DNA from 3 places in the Provencibacterium massiliense genome. Region 1 is predicted to be linked to each of the others. Evidence: a T-box and tRNA genes for the amino acid it is inferred to sense, from the RefSeq annotation. Region 1 holds a T-box; the other regions hold tRNA genes.
What was found. The T-box of region 1 lies ahead of aspS (aspartate--tRNA ligase). A T-box ahead of a tRNA ligase gene usually reads a tRNA of that ligase, here a tRNA-Asp.
Positions count from the first base shown of each region.

Region 2: it has a tRNA-Asp gene. The T-box ahead of aspS (aspartate--tRNA ligase) is inferred to sense a tRNA for this amino acid. The anticodon was not compared.
Region 3: it has a tRNA-Asp gene. The T-box ahead of aspS (aspartate--tRNA ligase) is inferred to sense a tRNA for this amino acid. The anticodon was not compared.

Region 1 is NZ_FWCH01000012.1:911,673-921,154, reverse strand. It holds gene B5477_RS09490 (MarR family winged helix-turn-helix transcriptional regulator) at 1-176, shown strand, start outside; gene B5477_RS09485 (response regulator transcription factor) at 206-880, shown strand; gene B5477_RS09480 (hypothetical protein) at 896-1,228, opposite strand; T-box leader at 1,503-1,754, shown strand; gene aspS (aspartate--tRNA ligase) at 1,812-3,620, shown strand; gene B5477_RS09470 (NAD(+) synthase) at 3,799-5,706, shown strand; gene B5477_RS09465 (efflux RND transporter periplasmic adaptor subunit) at 6,059-7,534, shown strand; gene B5477_RS09460 (ABC transporter ATP-binding protein) at 7,622-8,362, shown strand; gene B5477_RS09455 (ABC transporter permease) at 8,349-9,482, shown strand, end outside.
Region 2 is NZ_FWCH01000011.1:234,195-243,676, reverse strand. It holds gene B5477_RS04890 (tRNA (cytidine(34)-2'-O)-methyltransferase) at 1-463, shown strand, start outside; gene B5477_RS04885 (DegV family protein) at 456-1,334, shown strand; gene B5477_RS04880 (hypothetical protein) at 1,393-1,968, opposite strand; tRNA gene B5477_RS04875 (tRNA-Cys) at 2,302-2,376, opposite strand; tRNA gene B5477_RS04870 (tRNA-Gly) at 2,430-2,505, opposite strand; tRNA gene B5477_RS04865 (tRNA-Phe) at 2,590-2,665, opposite strand; tRNA gene B5477_RS04860 (tRNA-Asp) at 2,719-2,795, opposite strand; gene B5477_RS04855 (hypothetical protein) at 3,069-4,742, opposite strand; gene mnmL (tRNA modification radical SAM protein MnmL/YtqA) at 4,817-5,764, opposite strand; gene B5477_RS04845 (hypothetical protein) at 5,845-6,777, opposite strand; gene B5477_RS04840 (glutamate-5-semialdehyde dehydrogenase) at 6,899-8,143, opposite strand; gene proB (glutamate 5-kinase) at 8,161-8,970, opposite strand; gene B5477_RS04830 (TspO/MBR family protein) at 9,226-9,482, shown strand, end outside.
Region 3 is NZ_FWCH01000008.1:107,617-117,098, forward strand. It holds gene B5477_RS01350 (hypothetical protein) at 1-636, shown strand, start outside; gene B5477_RS01355 (lactate utilization protein) at 697-1,338, opposite strand; tRNA gene B5477_RS01360 (tRNA-Gly) at 1,691-1,766, opposite strand; tRNA gene B5477_RS01365 (tRNA-Phe) at 1,794-1,869, opposite strand; tRNA gene B5477_RS01370 (tRNA-Asp) at 2,027-2,103, opposite strand; tRNA gene B5477_RS01375 (tRNA-Val) at 2,156-2,231, opposite strand; gene B5477_RS01380 (prephenate dehydrogenase) at 2,344-3,216, opposite strand; gene B5477_RS01385 (DUF4867 family protein) at 3,311-3,973, opposite strand; gene B5477_RS01390 (sugar phosphate isomerase/epimerase family protein) at 4,175-5,071, opposite strand; gene B5477_RS01395 (sugar phosphate isomerase/epimerase family protein) at 5,081-5,911, opposite strand; gene frlD (fructoselysine 6-kinase) at 5,938-6,720, opposite strand; gene B5477_RS01405 (secondary thiamine-phosphate synthase enzyme YjbQ) at 6,801-7,232, opposite strand; gene B5477_RS01410 (amidohydrolase family protein) at 7,238-8,089, opposite strand; gene B5477_RS01415 (TIM barrel protein) at 8,128-8,958, opposite strand; gene B5477_RS01420 (carbohydrate ABC transporter permease) at 8,990-9,482, opposite strand, start outside.

The DNA.
Region 1 (9,482 bases):
AAATTCTCAAGGAATGGGATGACGAAATGCATCGCCAGCTCGGGGAACAGGACTGCGAAGCCCTGTCTCAGATCATAGAAAGGCTTGCCGAGGCGACCCGGCATGAGCAGGCGCAGCCCGCACCCCAGCCTACGCACGACGGGCTGCATCATGTCAAAATACGGGCCGAACACTGAGCGTTTGGGGGAGAAAGAGGGGAACGGCAATGTTTACGGTTTTGGCGGCAACGGGGGACGAAACCTTAGCGAAGCGCCTCTATGAGAGTCTCGAGGACGGGGGCTATCATTGCTTTCCCGCCCAGGACGGAGAAAAGGTTTACTTTTTGCTGGACAATTTTCATATCGACCTGCTTGTCTGCGAGGCGGCGCTGCCCGGGAAGGATGGCTGCACCATCACACGGGAGCTGCGCGCCGCTCAGTTTTCGCTGCCCATCCTCCTGCTGGCTGGGGAAAACTCGCTCGAACAGAAACGGGCGTGTTTTCTGGCGGGCGCGGACGACTGCATGCCAAAGCCTGTTGAGATGGAGGAGCTGCTCCTGCGGGTATCGGCGCTGCTGCGCCGCGCGGGCGCGGCCAGCCGCCACAAGCTACAGATCGGCGAACTGGCCGCGGACTACGATACCTTGACGGTTTCCACGCCCGACCGGAACATGAAGCTCCCCAAAAGGGAATTCGAGCTGCTTTTTAAGCTGCTGTCATCGCCCGGGCAGACCTTCACCCGCCGCCAGCTGCTCGACGAGCTGTGGGGGCTGGACACAGGCGTGGACGAGCGCACGGTGGATGTACATATCAAGCGGCTGCGCGCCCGCTTCAAGTACCGCCAGGAGTTCCAGCTCGTCACGGTGCGGGGGATCGGATACCGTGCAAAACTGACGCGCTAAATCTGTAATGCCATTTTACTTTACAGAAGTGGAGAATCCGCTTGACAGCAGGAGTTGATCCAATTCCTCGCGGTCCCGGCGCCATTGCTCCCGATAGCCTTGCAGCAGCGACCGTCCGATTCCGGTAATCCGGTAATGGGGCAGGGCTATCCCCTCATAGGGCCACTCGCACCCCTCGAGCGCGCCCGAGGACAGAAGCTGCTGCAGCGCCTGGTCGAATGGTTCGCTCTCCAGGTTCAGCCTCTCTTGCATCGCCCTGCTTGGCAGGTATATGCGGGTCCCATCCTCACAAAGCAGGGCGAGGATGCAAGCCGCCACCGCCGTCTGGTTGTCCCGCCAAAATGTCATGCGAGCACCTCCTCCATCCCTTATTCTAGCGTTCTCATATGAACGGAATATGAACCGATATATTGACTTTGATATATTGACTAAACGCGGGAAGTCTGGTGAATATTCCTAAAAACGGCGGGGAATAACAAAACGGAACCGGGCGTTTGTGATGAAGATTCTTCCTGCCGGCAATCACCGCTTGACAAGATGGGCCGGGCAGAATATAATCAATCACAACAAACAGCAAGGGCGCTGCGGATTAAGTCCGTAGCGCTTTACGCTTACAATGATGAAAATGGCATTGATGGGAAGAGTAGCCCAAAGGAAGGGGCGGCAGAGAGCCGGGGTAGCTGAAAACCGGCGCCTGTGCCTTTGGGGGAAGAACATCCCGGAGCCGCTGACCGAACGGGAGGCAAATGTTGCCCAAGTAGGCTCAGACGCGGGGCGGCGCGTTACAGCCGCCAGCCATAGTGTGAAAGAGTGGGTTTCCCTTTGGGGAGCCTATTTGGGTGGTACCGCGGAAGGAAGGCCTTTCGTCCCAATTTGTGTGGGACGAAAGGCCTTTTTGGTTTTGCGGGACCTGATAAAGGAGGAGTTTTTGATGAAACGGACCGATTATTGCGGAGTGCTGTGCGAAAGCGATCTGGGCCGCACCGTGACGGTGGCGGGTTGGATCAGCGCCAAACGGGACATGGGCGGGGTAATCTTTCTGGACCTGCGGGACCGGGAGGGAATCTTACAGGTGGTCTGCGATGCAAGGAACCTCACCCAGGCCGATTTCCATACGGCCGAGGGGCTCAAGAACGAGACGGTCGCAATTATGAGCGGAATGATCCGGGAGCGGGACGAGGAGACCTATAACCCGAAACTTGCCACCGGGACCATCGAGCTGGCAGCGGATTCTCTCGAGGTGCTCAGCGAGGCCGGAACGCTGCCCTTTCAGCTGGACGACAGTAATAACGTGCGGGAGGAGCTGCGGCTGCGCTACCGCTTTTTGGACCTGCGCCGGCCCGAGATGCTAAGAAACCTGCGCTTTCGCCACCGGGTCGCCCGGGTGGTGGAGGACTACCTGGACCGGGAGGGCTTCCTCTCGGCCGAGACCCCCATGCTCACCAAATCTACCCCCGAGGGGGCCCGGGATTATCTGGTGCCTTCGAGGGTCCATCCGGGCGAGTTCTACGCCCTGCCCCAGTCGCCGCAGATCTTTAAGCAGCTTCTGATGGTGGGCGGGATCGACAAATACTATCAGTTCGCGCGCTGCTTCCGGGACGAGGACCTGCGCGCCGACCGGCAGCCGGAGTTCACCCAGGTGGACATGGAGCTCTCCTTCGTGGACCAGGAGGACATCCTGCTCCATCTTGAGCGGCTTTTTAAGCACATTATGAAGGAGACGATGGGGCTGGATTTCCCTGCGCCCTTCCCGCGCATCACCTGGCAGGAGGCGATGGACCGCTACGGCAGCGACAAGCCGGACCTGCGCTTCGGGCTGCCGATCGTGGATGTCAGCGACATTGCGGTAAAATGCGGCTTCTCGGTGTTTTCTCAGGCGGCAAGGTCGGGGGGCTGCGTGCGGGCACTGAACGTCAAGGGTAAGGCGGATTTCACCCGAGGCGAGATCGAGGCGCTGACAGACAAGGCCCTCGGCTACGGCGCCAAGGGGATGGCCTGGATCGCCGTGCGCCAGGACGGGGAGCTCTACTCGGTGCTGACCAAATACTTTTCAAAGGATGACATGGACGCTCTGCTGGAGAGGGTAGAGGCGGCTCCCGGGGATTTCATCCTCTTTTGCGCCGACGGCCTTCCCACTGTGCGCCGCACGCTGGGCGGGCTGCGGCTGGACCTCGCCGGGATGCTTTCGCTGCGCCGGGAGGGGGATTTTTGCTTTTTGATCGTCACCGACTTCCCGCAGTTTGAGTACTCCGAGGAGGAGGGGCGCTATGTGGCGACCCATCATCCCTTTACCATGCCTTATCCCGAGGACGTGCAGTATCTGTGCAGCGAGCCGGGACGGGTGCGCGCCCAGGCCTACGATGTGGTGCTCAACGGCGTCGAGCTCGGCAGCGGGAGTATGCGCATCCACCGCCCCGATATCCAGGAGAAGATGTTCGAGGCGCTGGGCTTCTCAGAGGCGGAGACCAAGGAGCGCTTCGGTTTCCTGGTGGACGCCTTCCGCTACGGCACCCCGCCGCACGGCGGCTTTGCCTTCGGGCTGGACCGGCTGGTCATGCTGCTGCTGGGGGCCTGCTCGCTGCGGGAGGTCGTCGCCTTCCCGAAATTGGGCGACGCCTCCTGCCCGCTGACCGGCGCGCCGGGGACGGTGGACCCCTCCCAGCTCGAGGCGCTGGGACTTCATATTCAGATGCCGGCCTCGAGGAGGACAAGACGGCATAGACTTATCTGTGAAGAATAAGCGAGCGGGAGGGGAGAGGTTGAGGGCCATTGGAGAAATTTTGAAAGAAATTCTGTAGATACTATTAAAAATAGCAGCTGCGCGCTATTTTTACAATTCTTATGGCCGACCTACGGTCATGGCCATTTTTATTGCTTCGTTCATGCTCAGCAATAAAAAAGAGAAATGGAGGGACGGCATGAAAGACGGATTCATCAGGGTGGCGGCCGGCACGCCGAAAATCAGGGTGGCGGACTGCGATTATAACGCGGGCCAGGTGGTCGCGCTGGCAAAACAAGCGGATGAGCAAAACGTCAGGCTCCTATGTCTGCCCGAGCTGGTGCTCAGCGCTTATACCTGCTGCGACCTCTTTTTGCAGGACACCCTGCTGCGGGGCGCCCTTGACGCCCTGCGCCGGGTACTAAGGGAAACCCGGGAGCTGGAAACGGTCCTGGTGCTCGGACTGCCGCTGCAGGCGGCGGGCAAGCTCTATAACTGCGCCGCCGTCTGCCATAAGGGTGAGCTGCTGGGGCTGGTACCGAAGCGGTTTTTACCCAATTACGGCGAGTTTTACGAGGCACGGCTCTTCACTCCCTCGTCCGGGGAGAACAAAAGCTATTCCCTGGATGGGCGCCAGGTGCCCTTCGGCCCCAGGCTGCTTTTCTGCTGCGAGGAGATGGAGGATTTCTGCTTCGGGGTGGAAATCTGCGAGGACCTCTGGTCCTGCGCCCCGCCCTCGGTCGGGCACTGTGCGGCGGGGGCGCTGATGATCTGCAACCTGTCGGCCAGCGACGAGACCGTCGGCAAGGCGGATTACCGCCGGGCGCTGGTGAGCGGCCAGTCGGCGCGGCTGTGCTGCGGCTATCTCTATGCCGACGCGGGCGAGGGGGAATCCACCACCGACCTGGTCTTTGCCGGTCATAATCTGATCGCCGAGAACGGGGCGGTGCTCGCCGAGAGCGAGCGCTTTACCACCGGCCTGGTCATAAGCGAGGTGGACGTCTCCCGCCTCGCTTACGAGCGGCGGCGGCTGACCACCTTCCCGGCGCGGCAGGACGAGGGATACCTTAGGATTCCCTTCTCTCTGCCGCTCCACGAAACCACGCTCACCCGTCCGGTCAGCCCCTTCCCCTTTATTCCACAGGATCCGGCGGCGCTTCATGCCAACTGCGAAGACATCCTGCGCCTGCAGAGCGCGGGGCTCTGTCAGCGCCTCCTGCACACCGGCGCCAAATGCGCGGTGCTCGGCCTGTCGGGGGGCCTGGACTCCGCTTTGGCGCTGCTGGTGGCGGTGCGCGCGGCGGACTGGATGGGTGTGCCCCGCGCCTTCGTGCGGGCGGTGACCATGCCCTGCTTTGGCACCAGCGCGCGCACGCTGCAAAACGCGCGTGCGCTCTGCGAAAGCCTCGGGGTGCCGCTGCGCGAAATCCCGATCACGCAGGCGGTGTGCCGTCATTTCGCCGATATCGGACAGGATGAGGAGCGCCGCGACGTGACCTATGAAAACGCCCAGGCGCGGGAGCGCACCCAGGTGCTGATGGACCTCGCCAACCAGCAGGGGGGACTGGTCATCGGCACCGGGGACCTCTCCGAGCTGGCGCTCGGCTGGGCGACCTATAACGGGGACCACATGTCGATGTACGCGGTGAACGCCTCGGTCCCCAAGACCCTGGTGCGCCATCTGGTGGCGCACGAGGCCGCCCGGATCGGCGGCAGGGCCGGGGAGGTGCTGCGCGACATCCTGGACACCCCGGTCAGCCCCGAGCTGCTGCCCGGCGGCGGGGAGGGGATCGTTCAGCGCACCGAGGAGCTCGTCGGGCCCTACGAGCTGCATGACTTCTTCCTCTACTATGTCATCCGCTGGGGTTTTGCGCCGCAAAAGGTGCTGCGCCTGGCCTGCCGCGCCTTTAAAGAAAAGTATCCGCGCGAAACCATCCTGCGTTGGCTCAAGGAGTTTTACCGGCGGTTTTTCGCCCAGCAGTTTAAGCGCTCCTGCCTGCCGGACGCGCCGAAGGTCGGCTCGGTCACCCTCTCCCCGAGGGGGGACTGGCGCATGCCCAGCGACGCTTCGGCTCGGCTTTGGCTCTCCCAGTTGGAGAATATGTGAAAAGGGTGAATCTTACATTTTTCTTAATCCTAAGTCTTCCCAGTATACTTTCCCCCTGTGATCCGATATAATGGGACAAGCGCAAAGGGCGCACAGAATTTTTTCAAACGGGGAATCGTTTTGGCGCCCTTCATGAAGTGCTGAAAGCTCTGCTTTCAGCACTTCCCGATGTATGCCCCCGGAAAGCGCCGTTTTATATTTTCAAAAATTTCACATATTTCTTTTGACAATCTCTTGACAGACTGGCGTAGAGATTGTATTATTGTACTACAGTGTTAATACAAATAATACGGATAGTACGAAGAGAAATCGGACGGCCCGGGCGGACCTGTAATAGAGAGGGAGAGTCGACATGAAACTGAACCTGAAAAAGCCGAATTTTAAGTTTAAAAAGCCAAAGCTCAAAACGGTGCTGATCCTCTGTGCGGTGGTTGCGGTGGGTGGTTTTGCCGCCGTCAAGGTGATGGGGATGGGCAAATCCTCCGCCATGCCGGTCAGCGTGACGCCGCTGCAAAAGGGGAGCCTGCAGAATGTCATCAGCGCCTCCGGCACGGTGGAAAGCGCGGACGCCTCGTACATATATACCAAGCTGCAGAGCCCGGTGCTCAGGCTCAATGTCTCGGTAGGGGACCGCGTCAGCGAAGGGGACGTGCTCTGCGAGATGGACACCGAGGACCTCAAGCTGGACATCGCGCGCCAGCAGGCGTCGATCGCCAAGGCCCAGGCGGGCGACGAGCACAACATCGACGTCAGCCAAAAGCAGTACAACAACGCGAAAGACAACATTAAAAACGACCTCAACAGCGCCCTGATCAGCGCCGAGACCGAGCTCAAGGCCGCCAAGAAGGCGGCCGACAACGCGCAGGAGGCCTATGACGACGCCAAGGACGACTATGAGGACGCCAAGGACGACCACACCGTCGGCGATTCCGACTCGGATACCCTTACCGTCAAGCAGGCGCGCAAGCTCAAGGATGAGGCGGACCGCGCCTATTCCGACGCGCGCATGCGCTATGAAAACGCCAAGCGGCAGCGGGATGCGGCGATCAATGCGGCCAACCAGGAGCTCGAGGGATACGAGGATACCATCGAGGGGAACAAGATCGCGGCCGACCTGACCGCCGAGCAGCTCGAGCTGCAGAAGCTGAGAAGGGATTTGGAGGATTCGGTGATTACCTCCCCGATCAACGGCACGGTCACGGCGGTCTACGCCAAGGAGGGCGTGCCGGGCAACGGGCTGATGTTCGTGGTGGAGGACACCGACGCGCTGCAGATCAAGACCACGCTCAAGGAGTACGACATCGGCACGGTGCAGGAGGGGATGAGCGCCACCATCAAGGCGGACGCCACCGGCGAAGAGGAGTTCGAGGGCGCGGTCCGGCGGATCTATCCCGCGGCGATCAAGGCGGCGGACGGCACCACCAAGACCGACGGCACCGTGGAGTTCGAGACCGACGTGGAGCTGACCAGCAAGGGCACCGGGCTGCGCATCGGGATGAGCGTGCGGCTAAACATCCTCACTGCCAGTAAAGAGGACGTCTGGTCGGTCCCCTATGACGCGGTGACCCTGGGCGCGAGCGGGGAGGACATCGTCTATGTCGCCCGCCCCGGCACCGGGGAGCAGGCGGGCAAGACCGTCGCCGAGGCGGTCCCGGTCACCACCGGGATGGAGACCGATTTCGACGTCGAGATCGCTGCCGAAGGGCTGAAGGACGGCGACCAGATCATCTCCGATCCGACCGGGATCGCGCCCGGTATGGAAATCATGGTCCTGCCCGCGATGGGCGGCATGGCGGGCGATATGGCCGGCGCCATGGCGGAGGGTTAAGTTTGAAAGATAAATCTTTCAAACTCACAGAATTGCGCCTTGGCAGGGCCAAAAACGGCACAATTCCTGAAAGGAATGACCACAACAATGGAAGAAGAGATCATGACCCCCCAGGATGAAAATATAATCATCGACATGAAGGGGATTTATAAGCGCTTTTACATCGGGCAGCCCAACGAGCTGGAGATCCTGCGCGGGATCGACCTGCGGGTAAAGAAGGGGGAATTCCTCTCCATCGTGGGGGCATCCGGTTCGGGCAAGAGCACCCTGATGAACATCATCGGGGCGCTGGACAGGGCGACCGAGGGGGACTATGTGCTCGACGGGGTGCAGATGCGGGACGTGCCGGACAGCCAGCTTTCGAGCATTCGCAACCGCAAGATCGGGTTCGTTTTCCAGACCTTCAACCTGATCCCGCGCACCAGCGCCCTGAGCAACGTCGAACTGCCCATGCTCTACGCCGGGATGTCCGGCGGCGAGCGCGCAAGGCGCGCCAAGGAGCTGCTCGAACTGGTGGAGATGGGCGACCGCATGAAGCATATGCCCAGCGAGCTGTCGGGCGGGCAGAAGCAGCGCGTCGCGATCGCGAGGGCGATGGCCAACGACCCGGCGATCATTTTGGCCGACGAGCCGACCGGCGCGCTGGATTCGGCCACCGGACGGCTGGTGATGGACCTGTTCCACCGGCTGCACCGCGAGCAGGGCAAGACCATCGTGCTCATTACCCATAACCCCGAGCTGGCGGCCGAGACCGAGCATATTGTGACCATCAGTGACGGGCGGATCGTCAGCCGCCAGCAGGGGGGTGAAGTGCGTGCAGCTGTTTGAGAATATCACCCTGGCGATCAACGGCCTGCGTTCCAATAAGATGCGCGCGCTGCTGACCATGCTGGGGATCATCATCGGGATCGGCTCGGTGATCGCCATCGTCACGGTGGGCGACGCGATGACCGGCTCGGTGGAGAGCGTCTTCAACGACATGGGCGCCAACAGCATCCAGCTCTACATTTCCGACAAGCCGGACGAATATGGCAACACCGACTGGAACCGTCCCTATGCCAATGAGGATTATATCAGCCAGGAGATGATCGACGCCTACCTCGAGCGCTTCAGCGAAGAGATTGCGGCCTGGGCGGTCACCGACAGCGTGGGTCCCGGGCAGATCGCAGCGGGCAGGCGGGAGTCAAACGTCTATATCTACGGCACCAATGCGGGGGCGCTGGCCATCCAGAATATCGACGTGGTGGCCGGGCACGACCTCAACGAGCGCGAGGTCAAGGGGGAAAAGAACGCGGCGGTGGTTTCCAGCGCGGTGATCGAAAAGCTCTTCCCCAATCTGACGCCGCAGCAGGCGCTGGGGCAGGAGGTCAAGGTGCGGGTCTCCAAGGGGATGTACACCTTCACCATCGTGGGGGTCTATAACTATGAGGTGACCGGCTTCGCGGCCAGCATGACGGGCGACACCACCCGCCAGATGTTCATTCCCGTGGGGGTGGCCAAGAAGATGATGACCGGGGACGATGTGCCGGATGGCTATTACGCCCTACAGGTCAAGGGCACGTCCAAGGTGACCGACGTGCAAAAGTTTGCCGAGCGCTCGGAGCAGTTTTTTAACCGCACCTTCTACCGCGGCAACAAATATGTCGAAATCTATGCGCAGAACATGGACAGCATGATCCAGCAGATGACCGGCATGATGGGCACCATGAAGCTGGCGATCTCGGTCATCGCGGCGATTTCGCTCCTGGTGGGCGGGATCGGGGTGATGAACATCATGCTCGTCTCGGTGACCGAGCGTACCCGCGAGATCGGCACGCGTAAGGCGCTGGGCGCCAAGAACAGTGCGATCCGGGTGCAGTTCATCGTCGAATCGATCATCATCTGTATGATCGGCGGGGTGATCGGGGTGCTCACCGGCACCACGCTCGGAAGGCTTGGATCGGTGCTG
Region 2 (9,482 bases), on a different contig from region 1:
CACCGGCAACATCGCGCGCACCTGCGCGGCGACCGGCGCGCGGCTGCACCTGGTCGGGCCGATGGGCTTCTCGGTCGACGACCGCAAGCTCAAGCGGGCGGGGCTGGATTACTGGCACTATCTGGACATCAACTATTACCAGGGGCTCGAGGACTTCTTTTCGCGCACCAGCGGGAATTACTACTACTTCTCGACCAAGGCGCGGCAGGTCCATTCGGACGTTTCCTATCCCGACGAGAGCTATCTCCTTTTCGGACGGGAGGACGCCGGGCTGCCGGAGGAGTTGCTTTTTTCGCACCCGCAGCGCTGCGTGCGCATCCCCATGCAGCCCGGGCTGCGCAGCCTGAACCTCAGCAACAGCGCGGCCATCGCCGCCTATGAGGTGCTGCGGCAGTGGGGCTACCCCGCGCTGCAGAACAGCGGCCGGCTGACGAAATTTAACTGGGAGGACCACCATGAGTAAGATCAAGCTGATAACCGATACCACCTCGGACATCCCGCCCGCCCTCGCCAAGGAGTTCGGGATTGAAATTAAAAACATCCCCATTGCGATCGACGGCACGGGTTATCTCGAAGGGGTGGATTTCTCGAACGAGGAGTTCTACGAGCGTCTGCTCGCCGCCAAGGAGATCCCCGCCACCTCCCGGATCAACTGCGCGGAATACCTCGAATCCTTCACCCGCGCCGCCGCCGAGGGCTACACCGACCTGATCTGCGTGACCATCAACGGCAAGGGCTCGGGCACCCTCGAGTCGGCGCACCTGGCGCGCGAGCAGTTTCTGCGCGACGAGCCCGTCCTCGCCGCCGGGATGAAGATCACCATCATCGACTCGAAGAGCTACTCCCTGGGCTACGGCTACCCGGTGATGGAGGCGGCCAAGATGATTGCAGCGGGCGAGGCGCCCGGGAAGATCATTGCGTACATCCAGGACTGGGCGGACAGCGCCGAAATTTTCCTGGCCTGCTATACGCTGGACTTTGCAAAAAAGAGCGGGCGGATCAGCTCGGCCGCCGCCTTTGTGGGCGAGCTGCTGGGCCTGCGCCCGATCATCCACATGGTGGACGGCGGCAACAACGTACTCGAGAAGGTGCGCGGGGATAAGAACGTCGTCCCGCGGGTGTGCGCGCTCTGCCAGAAGGCGATCGCCGCGGGCGGGGAGTATATCATCGTGCGCGGGATGCTCGATGAGCCCGCCGAGGAGCTTTCTGCCCTGCTCGAGGAAAAGCTCGGCTATCCGCCGAAGGGGGTCTATACCATCGGAGCCTCGGTTTCAATCAACGCCGGCCCGAGGATCATCGCGGTGGTGGTGCGCGGCCAGAAGCGCCCTCAGTAAGCAAAACAAAAAAGGAGCTGCGAAACGAATCGTTTCGCAGCTCCTTTTGACTTTTTTGTTATCCCAGCTCGTCCTCCCCGGGATAGGGGTATCCGATCCGGCGCAGGAAGTCCGCCATCTGCCAGCAATCGGCATAGCCGTACTCGTCCCCCGCATAGGCCTTCCTCGCCTGCCTGCCCTCGAACATTTCGTCGGTCCAGAGTGTGAGGTAACGCTCCACCTCCCCGGCATGAAAGCCGCCGATATAACGTTCCAGCTTCTCGGCGTCCCCCGACCAGGAGTCGTATTCCTCCCGCTCCATCCCATCCTCCCAGTAGTCCGGGATGGGACAGAAGCGGTCCTTTTCCACGCCGCAGCAGAACAGCCGGTACATCCAGAGCGCCTCGTCATGGATATGCAGGTAGAGCACGGCGTCGCCGTCTTCCTGGGAGGCGAACCGCGCGAAGGCCTCGCCCTCGGCGCAATCCTCGTTGAGCAGGATGAAGGTGCCGCGCTCCCGCGCAAAGCACATGCATTCCTGCGCAATCAGGGCGCATTCGTCCTCCTGCGAGCGCTTCTCGAACCGTTTGAGCAGCTCTTTAGCCGCCGGCACCTCCTGCCGCGCCAAAACCACCGCTTCCAAGAATAATCCCATCTTGGCACCTCCGTCCAAAAGCTCCATTTCCCGCATCAAACGGGCTCTTTCCAGCTGTGCTTCCCTGTCCTTCATCGGGCCTCCATGTCTACATTCTATCATCTTTTTGTAATGGTTTCAATCTGTCAAGGGACGGTATTCCATCCGGCATGCCATTCTTCCCATCATCCCATAGCATAACCGGTTGCGGCAAGGCGTTCTATCAAGACTGTGTAAAATTTCGCCGGACCAATTCTGCTAAGCCGGGCGCCGGCCAGATGTTGACCACAGTTCAAATCTGGGGCGCCGGACAAAAATACGAGCGCCCTTCCTGTCGGAAGGGCGCTCGCTTTTTGGAGGCGCCGACCAGATTTGAACTGGTGAATGAAGGTTTTGCAGACCTCTGCCTTACCTCTTGGCTACGGCGCCAGATAAATTTTGAAAGCGCGCGCCACTTTATCATCTAAAGTGGCGCGGCTTTTTGGAGCGGGTTACGAGGCTCGAACTCGCTACCTCCACCTTGGCAAGGTGGCGCTCTACCGGATGAGCTAAACCCGCATGTGTTGCACCGCTTTGAGAGAACTTACCGTTTTCACATCCGCTATGTGCATTTTATATCAGCCTATGCGGCTAATAGACGATTGGTGCCTTCGGTCGGAATCGAACCAACGACACGAGGATTTTCAGTCCTCTGCTCTACCAACTGAGCTACAAAGGCAAATGGGCGGCCCAGGCTTCTCCTGAACCACAAGCTCTGCCATAAAAGAAAATTGGCGACCCGGATGGGGCTCGAACCCACGACCTCTAGCGTGACAGGCTAGCGTTCTAACCAACTGAACTACCGGGCCAGATAACTGCAAGACCTGACAAACGCAGGCTTCCAACATATAGAAAAACGCCTTTCAGCGACGAAATTTATTATACTATACCCTCGATTCGTTGTCAACCCGCTTTTACCAAATTTATCAGAAAAACCACTTTCGCAGCTCCCCTTTATTATATGCGCTCCACCACAAAAAAACACTGTGCCCAAAAAATTTTAAAACGCTGCTGCGGGAATTGCCTGCCACAAGGATAAAGCGGCCCCGGCGGATGATGTCCGCCGGGGCCGCTTTGATCATTTATCCGTTCTCGGCCTGCTTTTGGGTAAACTCCAAATTGTCGAAGGACACGGCGTGGATCACCCCGTCCCCGGTCTCGACATACTCGAGCGTCACCCGGTCCCCCTCCCTGGTGATGGCCAGCTCGTCGCTGACGGTGCTGTCCGCGATGAAGATCACATCCTGCTTGCTGTCCAGAATCAGCTTGTAAATCTCCTGCTTCTCGCTCTGCTCAGAGGCGATGCGCAGCACCGCGCCGGTGGCCTTCTCAGTTTCGGCCGATTCCTGCAGCGCAGCCGAGCTGCCGCCGTTGCGCAGCGCCTGGCTGTAATCCCTGCGCGCGTCGGCGATGGTCTCCCCGGTGCCGACGGTGGAATAGTTGACCACCGACACGAAGGCATACTGCTTGATCAGCCCCGCGTTGTCCTTGAGGGTCATGAAGTAGGTCGGCTGCCCGTCAAGGTTGATGATGATCGGGAAGGAGGCGTCATATTTGAGGTTTTGCACCTTCCCCTCGGCCGAGCGCTGGCCCATGTCCTCGGTCGCGCCGTTGATCTGGTAGCGGATGGGCTCCTTGGTCACCATATCCACCATCATGAAGCCGATGGCGCTCTCGTCCCGCCCGACGCTGGTGAGCCCGGTGAAGAGGTAGCAGTTGCCGCCGTTGTAGACGATGTTGTGCCCCTCGCTCTGGCGGAACTTGTCCTTGTCGGCAAAGTTAAAGATGCCGTGCACATAGGCGCCCTGGTTGTTGATCTGGTTGAGGATGAAGTCCTCGGGCTGCACCCGGTCCACCCACTCGGGCACGTCGGCGATGGAATACTTCTCCTTCTCCCCGGTGGTCGCGTTGACCACGATCACCCCGGTCGCCTCGGGCAGGGCAAAGCCCCGGCGGTTGCGGTAGGTGCTCACCACCCAGTAGGGCTGCCCGTTATCGTCAAGCTCGAAGGAATAGTCCACGATCCCCTCAAACAACGCTCCACCGAAGCGCACGTTGCGCTTGAGATCGTGCAGCAGGTAGCTGTTCGGCTGGATTTTGATCTTATGGTCCTCCACATAGCTGACGTCGTTGACGTTGGTGGCCGAAACGGTGATGTACCCCGCGCTGCCCGACATGTTGGTCAGCCACTTGAAGAAGCCGGAATGCTGCAGCGGCACCGCCCAGATCAGCTTGCCGTCCACCATCTGGATGGTCGGCTCGCCCAGGACCACCTGGCTGCCCAGCGAGGGCTTCTCGCCCAGCTTCTTGTTGGCCAGGTTATAGGCGAGCTCCTGGTCCACGATCGGCACCTGGGACATGTCCACCGCCTGGATGTCGCTGGAGAACTCCCGCTCCTGCACCTCGCCCAGCTGGTCGCGGTAAGCCCCCCAGCTGATCAGGGGGGAGGAGATGATCATCATGACCGCCAGGAACGCCCAGGGCGCCGCGATGATGAACTTGACGACTTTCGGAAACTTGCGCTTGGGCACATAGTTAAAGGGCCGCTGCGCCCCGCTCATCCCCGCCTCCAGCCGCTGGAAGGTGAACTCCCCAAAGTGGAAGAGCGCCCAGATCAGCAGATACAGCGAGATCACAAGAGCCCAGAAGATGGCTCCTTCGGAATAGAAGGGGCTCAAATTCACCGACTCCACAAAAACATAAAGGGCCAACAGCAGCGTGACCGCTCCATAAACGCCCAGTCTAACCTTTTTCACTTCTTTCCCTCCAATTAACGGATGGTAAACAGTATACCACATCTCGGCCGCCTGTGGGCCGATTTAACGAAAACTTAATACTTGGCCTGGTACCGGCAGCCCTGCACGCTGTCCCGGCGGCGCAGCTCCTTGTCGATCTCGTTGAGCACGCAGAGCTTTTTGCGGCTCCACTGCGGCCCCAGCAGCTCCCCGGGCGCGCCGTCGCCGGTCAGGCGCTGGATCACCGTCTGTGGCGGCAGCAGCTCGAGCTGGTCGCAGATAATGTCCACATATTCCTCCCTCGTGAGCAGCCGCAGCTCCCCGCGCTCATAGCGCTCGCCGATCACGGTGCCGCGCACCGCGTAGAGCAGATGGAGTTTGAGCGCGTCCACCCGAAGCTCCCCGACCTTTCTGGCGCTCTCGGCCATCATCCCCCGGTCCTCCCCCGGCAGCCCGTCGATCAGGTGGACGCAGACGGCGATTCCCCGCTCGCGCAGCCTCCAGAAGCACTCGAGGAACTCCTCCCAGGTGTGCTGGCAGTTGAGCGCCGCCGCCGTCCTGTCGTGGCAGGTCTGCACCCCGAGCTCGACGCTCAGGTCGGTGCGCCGGGCCAGCTCTCCGAGATAGTCCAACGCCTCGGGCGCGATGGCGTCCGGGCGGGTGGCGATACTGAGCCCCACCGTGTCCGGCAGCGCCAGCGCCGCCTCATAGAGCTCCCGCAGCCGCCAGAGCGGCGCAAAGGTCCCGGTAAAGGCCTGGAAGTAGGGGATGTACTTTGCCTGCGGCCATTTCTTCACCGTTCCCGCGCGCACCTGCCGCGCCTGCTGCGCGATGGTCAGGGCAGCGTCCCCGGCGAACTCCCCGCTGCCCGCGCCCGAGCAAAAATCGCAGCCGCCCACCCCCTTGGTGCCGTCCCGGTTGGGGCAGGAAAACCCTCCCGACAGCGGGATCCGGCAGACCTTGCAGCCGTAGCGGTGCCGCAGGTAATAGTCATAAGTGTGGTAGCGCTTGCCCCGGTCGGAGTAGGTGAACGCCTCCTGCATACTGCTCCCTCCCGGTTTTCTCCCTTGCACGATGCAGGCCGTTGATGAAATCAACGGCCTGCATCCCTTCATCCTTGTCGTTATTCTTCCGAAGAATCCTCAGAGGAACTCTCAGTGGAGGAATCCTCCTCAAAGCCGTCATCCTCCGGCTCATCGGAAGAGCTCTCCCCGGCGCTGGAGGAGCCGTCCTCCTGCGAGGAGGATGCCAAAGCCCCTTCCTCCCCTTCGCCGTAGACGCCGCCCTCTCCGTCCGGAAGCGTCTCGTCCTCCCCGACACTGGCGATCGCCCCGTCGGGAACCGAAGCCTCGGTCCCGTAGCCGACCTGCTTCTCGGGCGGCGGGTCCTTGATGGCGGTCAGCTGATAATGCTTATCCAGCCTTTTCAGCTCATAGATCATAAACTTGTGCGGGTCGGGCTCGGTCTTGTTCCCGGCGATGTCGGTGTTCCAGGCGGTGCCCGGCGGGATATATCCCACCAACAGGGAATAGGTGTCCCCGTCGCGGGTGATCTCGTCCACGCGCGGGGTATACAGCGCGCTGGCGCTCATGACCGGCACATGGTAGGCCTTGGTGGCCTCGTTGTACTCATAGGAGATGCCGAAGTCCGAGAAGGACTGGTGCTCGAGCTCAAGCTCGGGCCCGAACAGCTGGGTCGAGGTCACGTCCACGTCCGAGGAGGGGACGATCAGGTTGCCCTGCGCGTCGAAGGGATAGGTCTCCCGCTTGTCGCCGAGCATGGTCGCCCAGAGCGCGGCCTGCAGCACGGTGAACTTATCCAGCGTCGTCACGTCCTCGAAGGGCGGCGGGTCGAACATCAGCACCGGCTGGATGATCTTCTCAAACTTCTGCTTCTCCCGCGAATTATCGAGAATCTGCGAGGTCAGGTTGACGCCCAAAATGATCAGCGCCACCAGCCCTGCCGCGGCGAGGATGAGCACCAGCGCCCCGATGGGGGCGGCGGCCCTGTTTTTGCGCCGCCGGTGCACCTCGCGCAGAGAATTGTATTCCGTCATCGTCAATTCCTTTCGTGATACCGGTTTGCGGGTTTCCCCGCGACTACTAGCCAGTATACCACATTGGCGCGTATTCTTTCAAGCAAAGCCCTTAGAATTCACAAACGGTTCAAGTTTGCGCTCAGCGCACCTGCCCGCTGCCGAAGAGGATATATTTGTCGGTGGTCAGCTCCCGCAGCCCCATCGGCCCGCGGATATGCAGCTTCTGGGTGGAGATGCCGATCTCCGCCCCCAGCCCGAAGACCCCCCCGTCGGTAAACCGGGTCGAGGCGTTGACGTAAACCGCCGCCGCGTCCACCCTTGCCGTGAAAATTTCGGCGCTTTCATAGCTTTCGGTCACGATGCATTCCGAGTGGCCCGAGGAGTAGCGCGCGATGTGCAAAAGCGCCTCCTCCATGTTCTCCACCACCCGGCAGGCGAGGATGTAGTCGCCGTATTCGGTCTCCCAGTCCGTCTCGTTTGCCTCCTTGATCCCCGGCAAAATTTCACAGCTGCGCGCATCCCCGCGCCACTCCACGTTTGCGTGCGCCAGCGCCGCCTTCGCCGCCGGCAGGAAGCGTCCGGCAATGTCCCGATGGACCAGCACCGTCTCGCAGGCGTTGCAGACCGACGGGCGGGAGGTCTTGGCGTTGTCCAGGATCCTCACCGCCATCTCGAGGTCGGCGTGCGCGTCGATATAGGTGTGGCAGTTGCCCACCCCGGTTTCGATCACCGGGACGGTGGCGTTCTCCACCACCGTGCGGATCAGCCCGGCGCCCCCGCGCGGGATGAGCAGGTCGAGGTAGCCGTTTAAGGTCATCATGGCGTTTGCGCTCTCGCGGGTGGTATCCTCCACCAGCAGGATGCAGTCCCCGGGCAGGCCCGCCTTGTCCAGCGCGCCGCGCATGACGTTTGCCAGCGCGATGTTCGAGCGGATCGCCTCCTTCGAGCCGCGCAGCAGGCAGACGTTGCCCGACTTGAGGCAGAGCGCCGCCGCGTCCACCGTGACGTTCGGTCTGGCCTCATAGATCATCCCGACCACCCCGAAGGGCACCTTGGTCTTAACGAGCCGGATCCCGTTTTCCAAGGTCCGCCCGCTCTCCACCACCCCGACGGGGTCCTGGAGCATGACGATCTCCTCCACCGCCGCGGCGATGCCCTCGATCCGCTCCCCGCTCAGCTGTAGCCTGTCGAGGAAGGCCTTTGTCATCCCGCGCTCGCGCGCGGCGGCCATGTCCGCCCCGTTTTCTTTTAAGATCGCGGGCGCGTTTTCGCGCAGCGCCGCGGCGATCGCCCGCAGCGCCCCGTTGCGTTTTTCCGCGCCCGCGCAGGAGAGGACCCTGCTTGCGGCCTTCGCGCGCTTGCCCAAGCTGATTAAATCCACCATTTCAAAGCCCTCCTCGTCTAGGCCGTCACATTTTCCGGTTTTGCCTGCCTGCTGTAAAAGCGTGTTCCGACCGACTCCCCTTCGAGCAGCCGGTAGATCAGCGCCGGGTCGGTGCCCGACATCACCACCGTGTCGATCCCGGCTTCCCCGGCGACCTCGGCGGCATGAATCTTGGTGATCATCCCGCCGGTCCCCCGCGCGCTGCCCGCGCCGTGGGCGATCGAGAGGATGTAATCGTCGATCTCGGTCACCGCCCGGATCAGGGTGGCGTCGGGGTTGGTGCGCGGGTTGTCGGTATAGAGCCCGTCGATGTCCGAAAGGATGATGAGCAAGTCGGCGTCGCACAGGGTGGCCACCACTGCCGAAAGGGTGTCGTTGTCTCCGAATTCGATCTCCTCGACCGCCACCGTGTCGTTCTCGTTGACCACCGGGATCACCCCATACTCCAGCAGGCGGGAGAAGGTGTTGCGGCAGAGCGCGCACCGCCGCTCGTCCTCCACCACGTCCCGGGTGAGCAGCACCTGGGAGATGACGTGGTTGTATTCGGAAAATTGCCGGTCGTAGATGTACATCAGCTCGCACTGGCCGATGGCGGCGGCCGCCTGCTTGGAGCGGGTGTCCGACGGGCGCTCCTTGAGCCCGAGCTTGCCCACCCCGACACCGATGGCGCCCGAGGTGACCAGGACGATCTCCTTGCCCATATTTTTGAGGTCGGCCAGCACCTTGACGAACTGCTCGATCCGGCGGATGTTGATCAGCCCGCTCGGATGGGTGAGCGTCGAGGTTCCGACCTTGACCACGATCCGGTTTGCCGCTTTGATTTCCATTTCACTCAAACTCCCCTTAAGCTCGCGCCCGCGCGCGGACCGGCCGCGGCCCGGGCGAAAAATGGCCTCTGCCATAAAAATGCTGTAATGGCCGTCATGCGGCTATTATAGCATACACCGCTTTGCGTTTCATCCCCTTTTTTCCGATTTCCTGCATTTCTTCCTCTTTCGCGCCGGCGCGCGCATATAATCGGGGCGTTGGGTTCATATATTTAGAAGGTAACCAGCAAAGCAATTTTTGAGGGGGTCTGCCCTGTGGGCGTCATCAAACTGCGTGAACTTCTGCTTTCCCTGGCCGCGTCGGCCGCCGCCTCGCTGCTCGGCACATTGCTCGGCGGCGATATGTCAAGCGCCTACCATGCCATGAACCTGCCCGCCCTGGCTCCGCCGGCGGCGGTCTTCCCCATCGTCTGGACCATCCTCTATGTGCTGATGGCCCTCGCGCTGTACCATCTGCTGATCACCCCGCAGACCGACTACTACCTGCGGCGCAGCACCCTGGTGCTCTATTT
Region 3 (9,482 bases), on a different contig from region 1:
ACCAAGAAGTGGTTTGAGAATTACTGGTACCATTTTAAATGGCACACCATCATCGGCGTGGTGGCCGCCATCATGCTCGTCTCCTTCGCCTACGACATCCTGTCCAAGGAAAAGTTCGACTCGACCATCACCATCGTGGGCAAGGCCTATATCAGCGACGAGCAGCGCGAGCGCCTCTGCGAGATCGCCGAGCAGTACGAGGTGGACCGGGACGGCGACGGGAAGGTCAACGTCGACGTGGTGGCGATTGGCTTCCCCGAGGACGACGATACCGGGATGAACGCCCAGGTCTTCATGGCGGCCCAGACCCGCTTTTCGGTGGAGATGACCGAAGGCGAGTCGATGATCCTGATCATGGACGACTACGCCTACGATATGATCGGCGACCCGCTCAACTTCGTGGATTTGAGCGCCTACAGCGACAAAGCCTTCGACGACGGGCGCAAGATCCCGCTTTCGGATACCGTCTTCTGCGACGACCCGCTGACCGAAGCCTTGGGCGACAGCCTCTTTTTGACCTTCCGCGCGGCGGACACCCATGCCGCGTCGAAAAACAAGAAGGCAAAGGAGAACTACCAGTACCAAACCGAGCTGCTGGACAATATCCTCAACGAGCGCAAGGCGCTGGAAGGCTGAACACGACCAAAAATAAAAGCTGTCCGCTGATTCCATCAGCGGACAGCTTTTTCCTTTTCCTCAGTAGCCGAGCGGCTCTCCGACCAGGACCACCTTGATCCGCCCCGGAACCCGCTGGAAGCCCTGCACCACGTAGTCGCAGCAGATCCTCCCCGGCGTGTGGCAGTTCATGCACTCGCCGGTGCGGAAGCACGGCGTCTCGCACTCCAGCCGCTTGACGTTGGCCGGGGCCGCCATCTTGCGCAGACGGGTCAGCGCGCTCTCGATATCCGGCACGATCTTGTTGATCCCGGCGACCAGGATGACGTTCTGCGGGCCGTATATGTAGGCGGCCACCCGGTTGCCGTTGCCGTCCACATTAAAGAGCTCGCCCTCCTCGGTGATGGCGTTGGCGCTGCCGAGGTAGTAGTCCGCGAAGAAGGAACGCCGGTAGATTTCGGTCACCTGCTCCTTGCTCAGCCCCGGTGCGCTGCGGTCGAGGTAGTTGTATTTGCCGCTGCGCAGCTCGTCGATGATTCCGCACTCGATCAGCGTCTGGCTCCCGCCGTGGCTGACGACGGCCCCCTCTCTCAGGAGGGATATTACCGCTTCCTTCGCCTTTCCGGCGCTCGGCGCGTAGTAGGCCTCCATCCGGTTTTTCACCAGGGCCTCCATCGTGCGCTCCACGCGGCGCTCGAGGATAAATTCGACGTTTTGATCCATTTCCTTGACCCTTCCTTTCTCCATTTAATCGACTACAGTATAACACATCATAAGGAAAATAGGAAGGCAGGAAATGTAAAGGGTGCTGCTTCAAGGGGCGCCATTCTTTACGGTTTATCTTTGCGCTCCCCGTCAAGGCAAGATAAATAAAAAACGACTTGCAAAAGCAAATCGTTTTTTATTTATGCCATTGGGTCATTGTAGATGAAACATACTTGCCTTCGTTCCTTGCCCTTATTCCCGCCGAAGGCCGGAGGTGGTCCGAGGGGGAGCTTAGTTCCGCCCGCGAAGCGCTTCGCGCTTATAACAATGTGAAAAGCGCTTGCATTTTCCGCAGAAAATACAAGCGCTTTGGAGCGGGTTACGAGGCTCGAACTCGCTACCTCCACCTTGGCAAGGTGGCGCTCTACCGGATGAGCTAAACCCGCATGTTCGCCGCTGCACAAGCAGCGGCGTGGTGCCTTCGGTCGGAATCGAACCAACGACACGAGGATTTTCAGTCCTCTGCTCTACCAACTGAGCTACAAAGGCAAGATGCGCCCGCGCGCAGGAAAAACAAATTGGCGACCCGGATAAACGGGCTCTACCCGCGGCCTAAAATCGTGCCACCGGCACGATTTCCCCGCTCTTGCGAGCGGTCGGCCTGTTCTCGCCCCATCCGGGGCAAAGACTGTGCAAAAAGAAAAATTGGCGACCCGGATGGGGCTCGAACCCACGACCTCTAGCGTGACAGGCTAGCGTTCTAACCAACTGAACTACCGGGCCAAATTTCTAACAAAGGCCGGTGCGACCGTCAGCGGCAGAAGCCTTTGTTAGCTGGTGGGAACAACAGGGCTCGAACCTGTGACCCCCTGCTTGTAAGGCAGGTGCTCTCCCAGCTGAGCTATGCTCCCGCAACCGCTGCCGATTCATACCGACAACGCTAATAATTATACGATAAAAATCCCGCCCTGTCAACACCTTGTCCGCAAAATTTTACTTCTTTTTCGCGGCCGGCGCAGAGGATCAGACCTCTTCCCACTTCGGGTCGCTGGCCCCCGCCAGCAGCCGGTTCTTGATCGCGGTCCCCTGCTCCATCAGCGCCCAAAGCGCCCGCGAATCCTCATTCTCGAGCGCCTGTCGGTACTCCCCGAGCTTCAGGGTCAGTTCATCGATCTGCTCGATGAGCATATCCCGGTTGCGCTCAAAGAGCTCGGCCCACATCTCGCCGTTCATCCGCGCCACCCGGGTCAAATCCTGAAAGCTGCCGCCGGTGAAGCCGCTAAAGTCGCTGGAGAGCGGGTTCTGGATGTAGGCGCTCGAGAGGATGTGCGCGAGCTGCGAGGTGTAGGCGATGATCCGGTCGTGCCCCTCGGGGGTGCTGCGCACCAGGCGGCCGAAGCCCACTTCCCGGCACAGCTCCTGGAAGGCGGCGAGCGCCGCCGGATCGGTCTCCTCGGTCGGGGTCAGAATCAGGCTCGCGCCGCGAAAAAGGTTCGCGTCGGCCGCCGCAAAGCCGCTGATCTCCTTGCCCGCCATCGGGTGGGCGCCGAGGTAATACAGCCCCCGCGCGCGGCAGAGCGGCTCGAGCACCGCGCAGGGAAAGCGCTTGATCCCGCAGAAGTCGGCCACCACCGTGCCCGGGCGAAGCTCCGCGATATGCTCCCCGACAAAGTGCACCGCCGCGCCGGGATAGAGCGCCACCACCACAAGGTCGCACTCCTCCAGTCCTTCGTTGGCCCGCACGATCGCACCCGCGCGCTTCGCCGCTTCGAGGGTATCCCCGTCGAGGTCGTAGCCGCAGACCGTGATCCCGCCCAGGCGCTGCAGCGCCAGCGCCAGCGAGCCGCCGATCAGCCCGAGGCCCGCGATCCCCACCGTGTGAAACCGTCTCTCCATGTTGATCACCATTCCTTTCCCGTCACCCGAAAAAACCCCAAACGGGCGGATACCCGAAAGGTACCCGCCCGCGGCATAAGAGCATTGTCCCGGCTTATTTCAGGTTGATCTTGATCAGGTCGCCCTTGAGCCCCGGATAGGAACCGGCCTCGATCTTCGCCGTGTTGGAGGTGTGGCAGATAAATCCTTTGTTTTTCTTGGTGAAGAGCTTGTTCGCGCTCGGATGGTCCAGCGCGGTGTTGGTTCCTCTGAGCAGGATGACTAGGGTGAAGAACCCGTTATCGTCCACATGGACCGGGCAGTAGTGCAGGGTAGTGGAATACATCTCCACGACCTGGCCGCGCTTGATGTAGAAGTACTCGAGCTTGCTCCCGTCGATGTCGCCCTCGTCGGACATATCCTGCTTCTTGCCCACGATGAAGAGGGTGTCGGTGGTGGTGACGGCCACCTCGCTGCCCTGATGGAACTCCAGCCCGCCCAGCACGTCGTTGTAGCCCGCGCAGTAGCCGGCCTCGACCTCCATCTGGCCATAGACCAGGTCCTCGATCTTCTTGACGCAATCGAATGCCTCGAGCTCGGGCACGCTCGGCACATACTTGCTGCCGGAGGCGGGAATCTCGATGTTTTTGTCGATGTACTCCACCAGGTCCTTGACGCACACGTCGCCCAGCACCCGGCCGTAGGGCTTATAAGCCTCGTCGTCGATCGAATAAATCTTCTTGTCCGGATTCAGGCGCTGCAACTCTTTGATATCCATTTTGACCACCCCGTATTCTGTATTTCAGCATAGCCTTCTGGCGGCTGATTTGTCCCTCTTAGTGTACAACATGCGCTACCCGCTGTCAACCGAAAGCGGGCCCCCGTAAGGATAAAAAGACGCCCGGTTCCACTCAGAACCGGGCAGGGCCGTCCCGGGACGGCCGGAAAATAAAATGGAGATAGTAATGAGTAAGCTTGCTTAGAGTGCCTGCTTCATCATCTCGAGCCCCTCGCGCGCATAGAACTCCGGGTCGCCGAAGCACTCCCGCGCGCAGATTTCGAGGCTGATGTAGTGGGAGTAACCCCCCTCTCCCATCTGACGCAGGTAGTCGATGATGGGGTTGTTCCCGGCCCGAAAACCGATATGTGTGCTCAGCGGCCGCCCGTCCGGGTACTTTTGGCGCAGCGCGTCCCCTTGCAGCGTCAGGTCCAGCGAATCGCTGTAGGAGCTGGTGAGGTGCATATGCCGGATGTCGTCGCCCAAAATTTGCAGGTTGTCCGCGATGGTGTCGCCGTAGATCGTCATCTGGCTGACGTCCAGCATGGCTTTGAAGGCCGGGTCGTTCACCTCGTCGAGCAGACGGCGCTGGTCGGCCGCGGTGTGCAGGATGTTGCAGTCGTGCCAGGTTTGAGTCTCGGCCACGATGGTGACCCCCTCCCGGTGCGCGGTGGGCAGCAGGCGCTGCGCGGCGTCGCACAGGAGCTTAAAGGCCTCCCCGGGGTCCTCGTTTAAGAACCCGGTCCCCGGGCAGAGCAGGAAGGTCGGGGCGCCGAGCTGCGCGCCCAGTACGATCGAGCGCTCCATAAAGGCAATGCTGCGCTCGCGCAGGGCCTTGTTGGTGCTCGAAATGTTGAAGGGATAGGTGTTCTGCTCCGGGCAGTAGCAGATGAGCCGAAGCCCCCGCGCATCGATTTCCCGTTTGATGGCCTTTACGTCCGCGCCGGTCAGGTCGTCCACATAGAGGTGCGGCGCCACGCCCCAGAGCTCGATGTTTTTTACCCCCAGCCGCTGCACCGAATCGAGGAAATAGCAAAGCGGATAGCGCGGGTAATGAAAGCTCCCAATGGCGAACTGCTCAAATTTCAGCTTGTTCATATCGCCCTCCTAGCCAAGATACGGCCCTATGCGGGTGAAGCTCTTCTTCATCTCGCCCTCGGGGTCGAAGTTGTTCCCGCCGCAGACCTCGAAGGACATGGTCCCCTTGTAGCTAAGGTCGCAGAGCGTCTGCACGTCCTCGTCCAGCGGCAGCTCGCCCTCGCCCCAGGCCAGGTGCCCGGTCGGGTTGCCGTCCACCAGATGGGTGTGCACCAGGTCGTCCCCGAAGGCCTCGATGTAGTCCTTCATCGTCTCACCAGCCAGGTGCATGGGCACCGTGTCCACAATCGCCTTGAAGGCAGGGCACTGAAGCTCGTCGAGCATCTTTTTCAGCTGCGGCAGGGTATAGATCAGGTTGCTCTCCACCTGCTGCAGGTTCTCCAGCGCCAGGATGATCCCCATCTTCCCAGCGTATTCGCCGAGGTTATGCAGCGACTCGCGCGAACGCTTCCAGGCCTCCTCGCGGTCCTCGTCCTGGTAGCCCCAGCCGCAGGTCATGAGCATCTTGGGCGCGCCCATCTCGGCGGCGGCATAGATGCACCGCCTGAAATGCTCGACGCTGTCCTCGCGGATGTCGTCCTCCCTGGCCGCGATGTTGTAGTAATACTGGATCTGCTCGGGGGTATAGCAGATGAGGTTTAATCCCCGCTCCTCGATCATCCTGCGGATGGTTTTCACCGGCGGATAGGATTTTTCACTGATGAACTGGTGCGGATATCCGCCCCAGAACTCCACGCTCTTCATCCCCAGCCGGCAGAGGGAATCGAGGAAATATTCGGTGGTAAACAGGTGGTAGCAGATGTTCATCCCCGCCACCCGTTCGATGTTGATCTTCGGCATTGGCTTATCCCGCCTTTCTCGTCAAATCAATAGGGGTCGAACATCTGGATGATCTTCGCGGAGGTCTCGGCGGCGGTGCGCAGGCAGCCGGGCACGTCCTGCCCTTTAATCACCCCGTAGGTGTAGCCCGAAATGAAGCTGTCCCCGGCCCCCACGGTGTTCACCACCGTCACCGGCAGTGCCTCCTGCAGGTAGTATTCCTTCCCGTCATAGGCTATGCTCCCGTGCTCGCCCAAGGTCGCGATCAGCACCTTCGGCCCCTTTGCCTGCGCCTTTTTAAGATAATCGCGGATGAAGGCGTCGTCCTGCTTGTAGGAGAAGAAGCCGTAGTCCACATAGGGCAGCACCCGTTCGATCTCCGGGTCGTCAAGGTCGGTGGCGAAGTCGTAGACGACCGTCTTTCCCCACTCCTTGAAGGTGGGCATGTGGTGGTTCACCTTGCCCCAGATCACCCCGTGGATTACATCGTAGCCCTTGATGAACTGCAAGTCCTCCTCGCTCAGATCGAACCCCTCGAGCACCCCTTCGTCAAAGCTGGTGTGCAGGCGGTCATTCCCGATCAGGTCCATCAGCGCCACGGCGGTTTTTCCCTCCTTGCGGTGCATGTGGCTGGAATCCACCTTGTATTTTTTTAAAACCTCGATCATCTCGTCCCCGTAGCGGTCGGTGCCCACCACGCTGACCACGGCGCTTTCCAGGCCGTATTTCGCAATATTGATGATGAAGTCCACGCAGTTTCCGGTCGGGTAGTACCTCTCCAGCTTCTGGTAGAGGTCGATGCACGCATCGCCCACTGCTATTACTTTCATCTTATCCTCCCTTTCCCGCCGGGCCCTCCAATGCGCTGGACCCTGCTCCGGCAACCGTCTTTCATCTTAATAATGGAGGGTTATTCCCCTACCACCTGCATGTAGACCGTGCGGTCCTGGATTCCATCGAACTCGGCGAAGTAGATCTCCTGCGCCCGGCCGCGCACCACCTTCCCGTCCTTGACCGGGAAGTACGCAAAGTAGTTGCAGAGCATGCTCTTCAGATGTCCCGGGCAGTTCCCGCCCGTCGCACCGTAGCTCGGCAGGAAGTGGTTGTGCGCATACTGCGCGTCCTTCGGTACCATCTCCTCGAGCTTCTCCTCGATGTCCGTCTCGAGGCAGGGCAGGCTCTCGTTGACGATGATACTCGTCGTCGTGTGGGCGGTCATCACATAGACCATCCCCTCTTCGATCCCGCTCTCCTCCACAAATTTGTGTACCCGCTCGGTGATGTTGATCATATCGAATTCGTTCTTGGTGCGCAGCTCAAACGAGTCCAGTTTCATTTTCATGGCCTTTAGTCCTCCATCCCTAAGAATTTCATCGCGTTGCCGCCCAGGACCTTCGCAAGCGTTCTTTCCCGCAGCCCCAGCTTCTCGAGCCCGTACTTCATGTCCTCTTCCCCGAAGCGCGGCGAGTTCGAGCCGAACATCACCTTATCCGAGAACATGTTTTCAATCCACAGCGGGCTGAGGTCCACCTTGAAGATCTGGTGGAAGAAGTCCTTCGCCCGGTCGCAATAGAGCATGGAGGTGTCGGCGTAGACGTTCGGATACTTGAGCAGCATCATCGCGGTGTCCTGCACCCAGGGCCAGCCGAAATGCGCCAGGCCGATCCGGAGTTCCGGATACTCGATGGCCACCTCCTCGAAGCACAGGGGCTTCGAGTACTTCGCCGGGGTGTTCGGCTCCCAGGAGGTCCCGCAATGGAACAGGATGGGCTTGCCGTATTCGATGCATTTCTCGTAGACCGGCTTCATGACCGAATCGGTGGGGTAGAACTTCTGCTTCGAGGGGTTGAGCTTAAGCCCCGAGAGCCCCAGCTCCCCGAAGGCGTGGTCCAGCTCCTTCACGGCGTCCTCCCGGTAGGGGTCCACGCTGGCAAAGCCGATGAAGCGCTCCGGCGCCTCCTCCACCAGTTTCTTCATCTCATCGTTCGAGACGATGGTGCAGCCGTACTGCGTGGTCAAATCCAGCGGCAGCAGCACCCGCTTGTCGATCCCCGCGTGGTCCATCTGGAACAGCGCCATCGAGATGTCGCTGTATCCCAGAAACTCTCGCCCCATGATCTTCTTGCGCTGCCGGGTCACCTCGTCCCCCTTGTACATCGGCTCCATGAATTCCGCATGCGTATGTACGTCGATTACCATTTATTCTTGCTCCTCTCCTGTTGTTTGGGTTTTCTGCCTTAAATTTGACTGAGGACCTCCCGCAGCCGCTCGACGAAGAGCTCGACATAGCTCTCAGGGTCGGCGCCGTGGGTCCCCATCGGGGAAAGCTCGATGCTCGCATAATAGGGATAATCATACTTCTTGATCATCGAGAGGACCTGCTTAAAGGGGATGACCCCCTCGCCGATCATCAGATGGTCGGCCGTCTTGCCGTCCGAATCCGCCAGGTGGATATGCCCCATCTTCGGGCCGAGCTTCTTAAAGTAGTTCGAGAACGGCTCGTACATGATCGCGGGGCTGACGAAGTCCACCATGCCGAACATCATCGGCGAGGGGACCGCTTTCAGCAGCCGCACCAGGTCGTCGGCCGTATTTAAAATCAGGCTCTCCTCGGTGCTGAGCGTCTCCATGACCACCCGCACCCCCACCTTCTCGGCGTGGGCGCAGACCTCCCGCAGCCCCTCACAGAGGTGCTTCCAGTCCTCGTCCGGGTCCCCCTCGTAGCCGGGGTCGCCGGGGGTGATCTGGATCATCGGCGCGCCGATGGCGGCGGCGACGTCCAGCGCGTCCTTAAAGTACTGTACCGTCTCGGAGCGCTCCTTTTCGCTCTGGGAGCACAGGTTGTACGGGTAGACGCAGTTTTCCGGGCAGTAGGAGCAGATTTCCACCCCGTACTGCTTGGCCCAGCCCCGGATGGTGGCGGCCATCTTCTCGTCCACGTCGTAGACGTAGGCGTGCGGGCGGCCGCCCCAGACCTCGATCCCCTCGAGCCCGAGGCGCTGCGCCTCGGAGAACGCCTTCTCCAGCGAGAAGCGGGAATAGACGTTGGACAGGCAAGAAAGTTTCATCACAGTCCCTCCTTAAATTTACAGATGCACCTTAGCCCTTGACCGCGCCCGAGGCCAAGCCCTCGACGATGTAGCGCTCCATGAGCAGGAAGATCAGGACAACCGGGGCCACGGCGAGGCACCCGAAGGCCATTGCGCGGCTCCACTCAATCCCGTAGCGGCCCACCACGTTGTAGATACCGGTGGTGACTGGCCACATCCTTGAATCATTGATGAAGGTCAGGCTGAACATCATGTCCGCATAGCCGAACAGGAACGAGAAGACGAAGGAGACGACGATTCCGGTCGAGGCCATCGGCATCATGATCTTGAGGAAGGACTGGAAGTGGTTGCACCCGTCGATCAGGGCCGCGTCGTCCACCTCTTTCGGTATGCTCAAAAAGTAGGTTCGCAACATTAGAATCGAGAAGGGAATCGCCACCGTACAGTTGGCGAAGATGGGCGCCCAGTAGGTGTTGTAGATCCCGACCGACTTGAAGATGATGAAATCGGGCACCAGGGTGAAGACCTGCGGCAGCATCTGG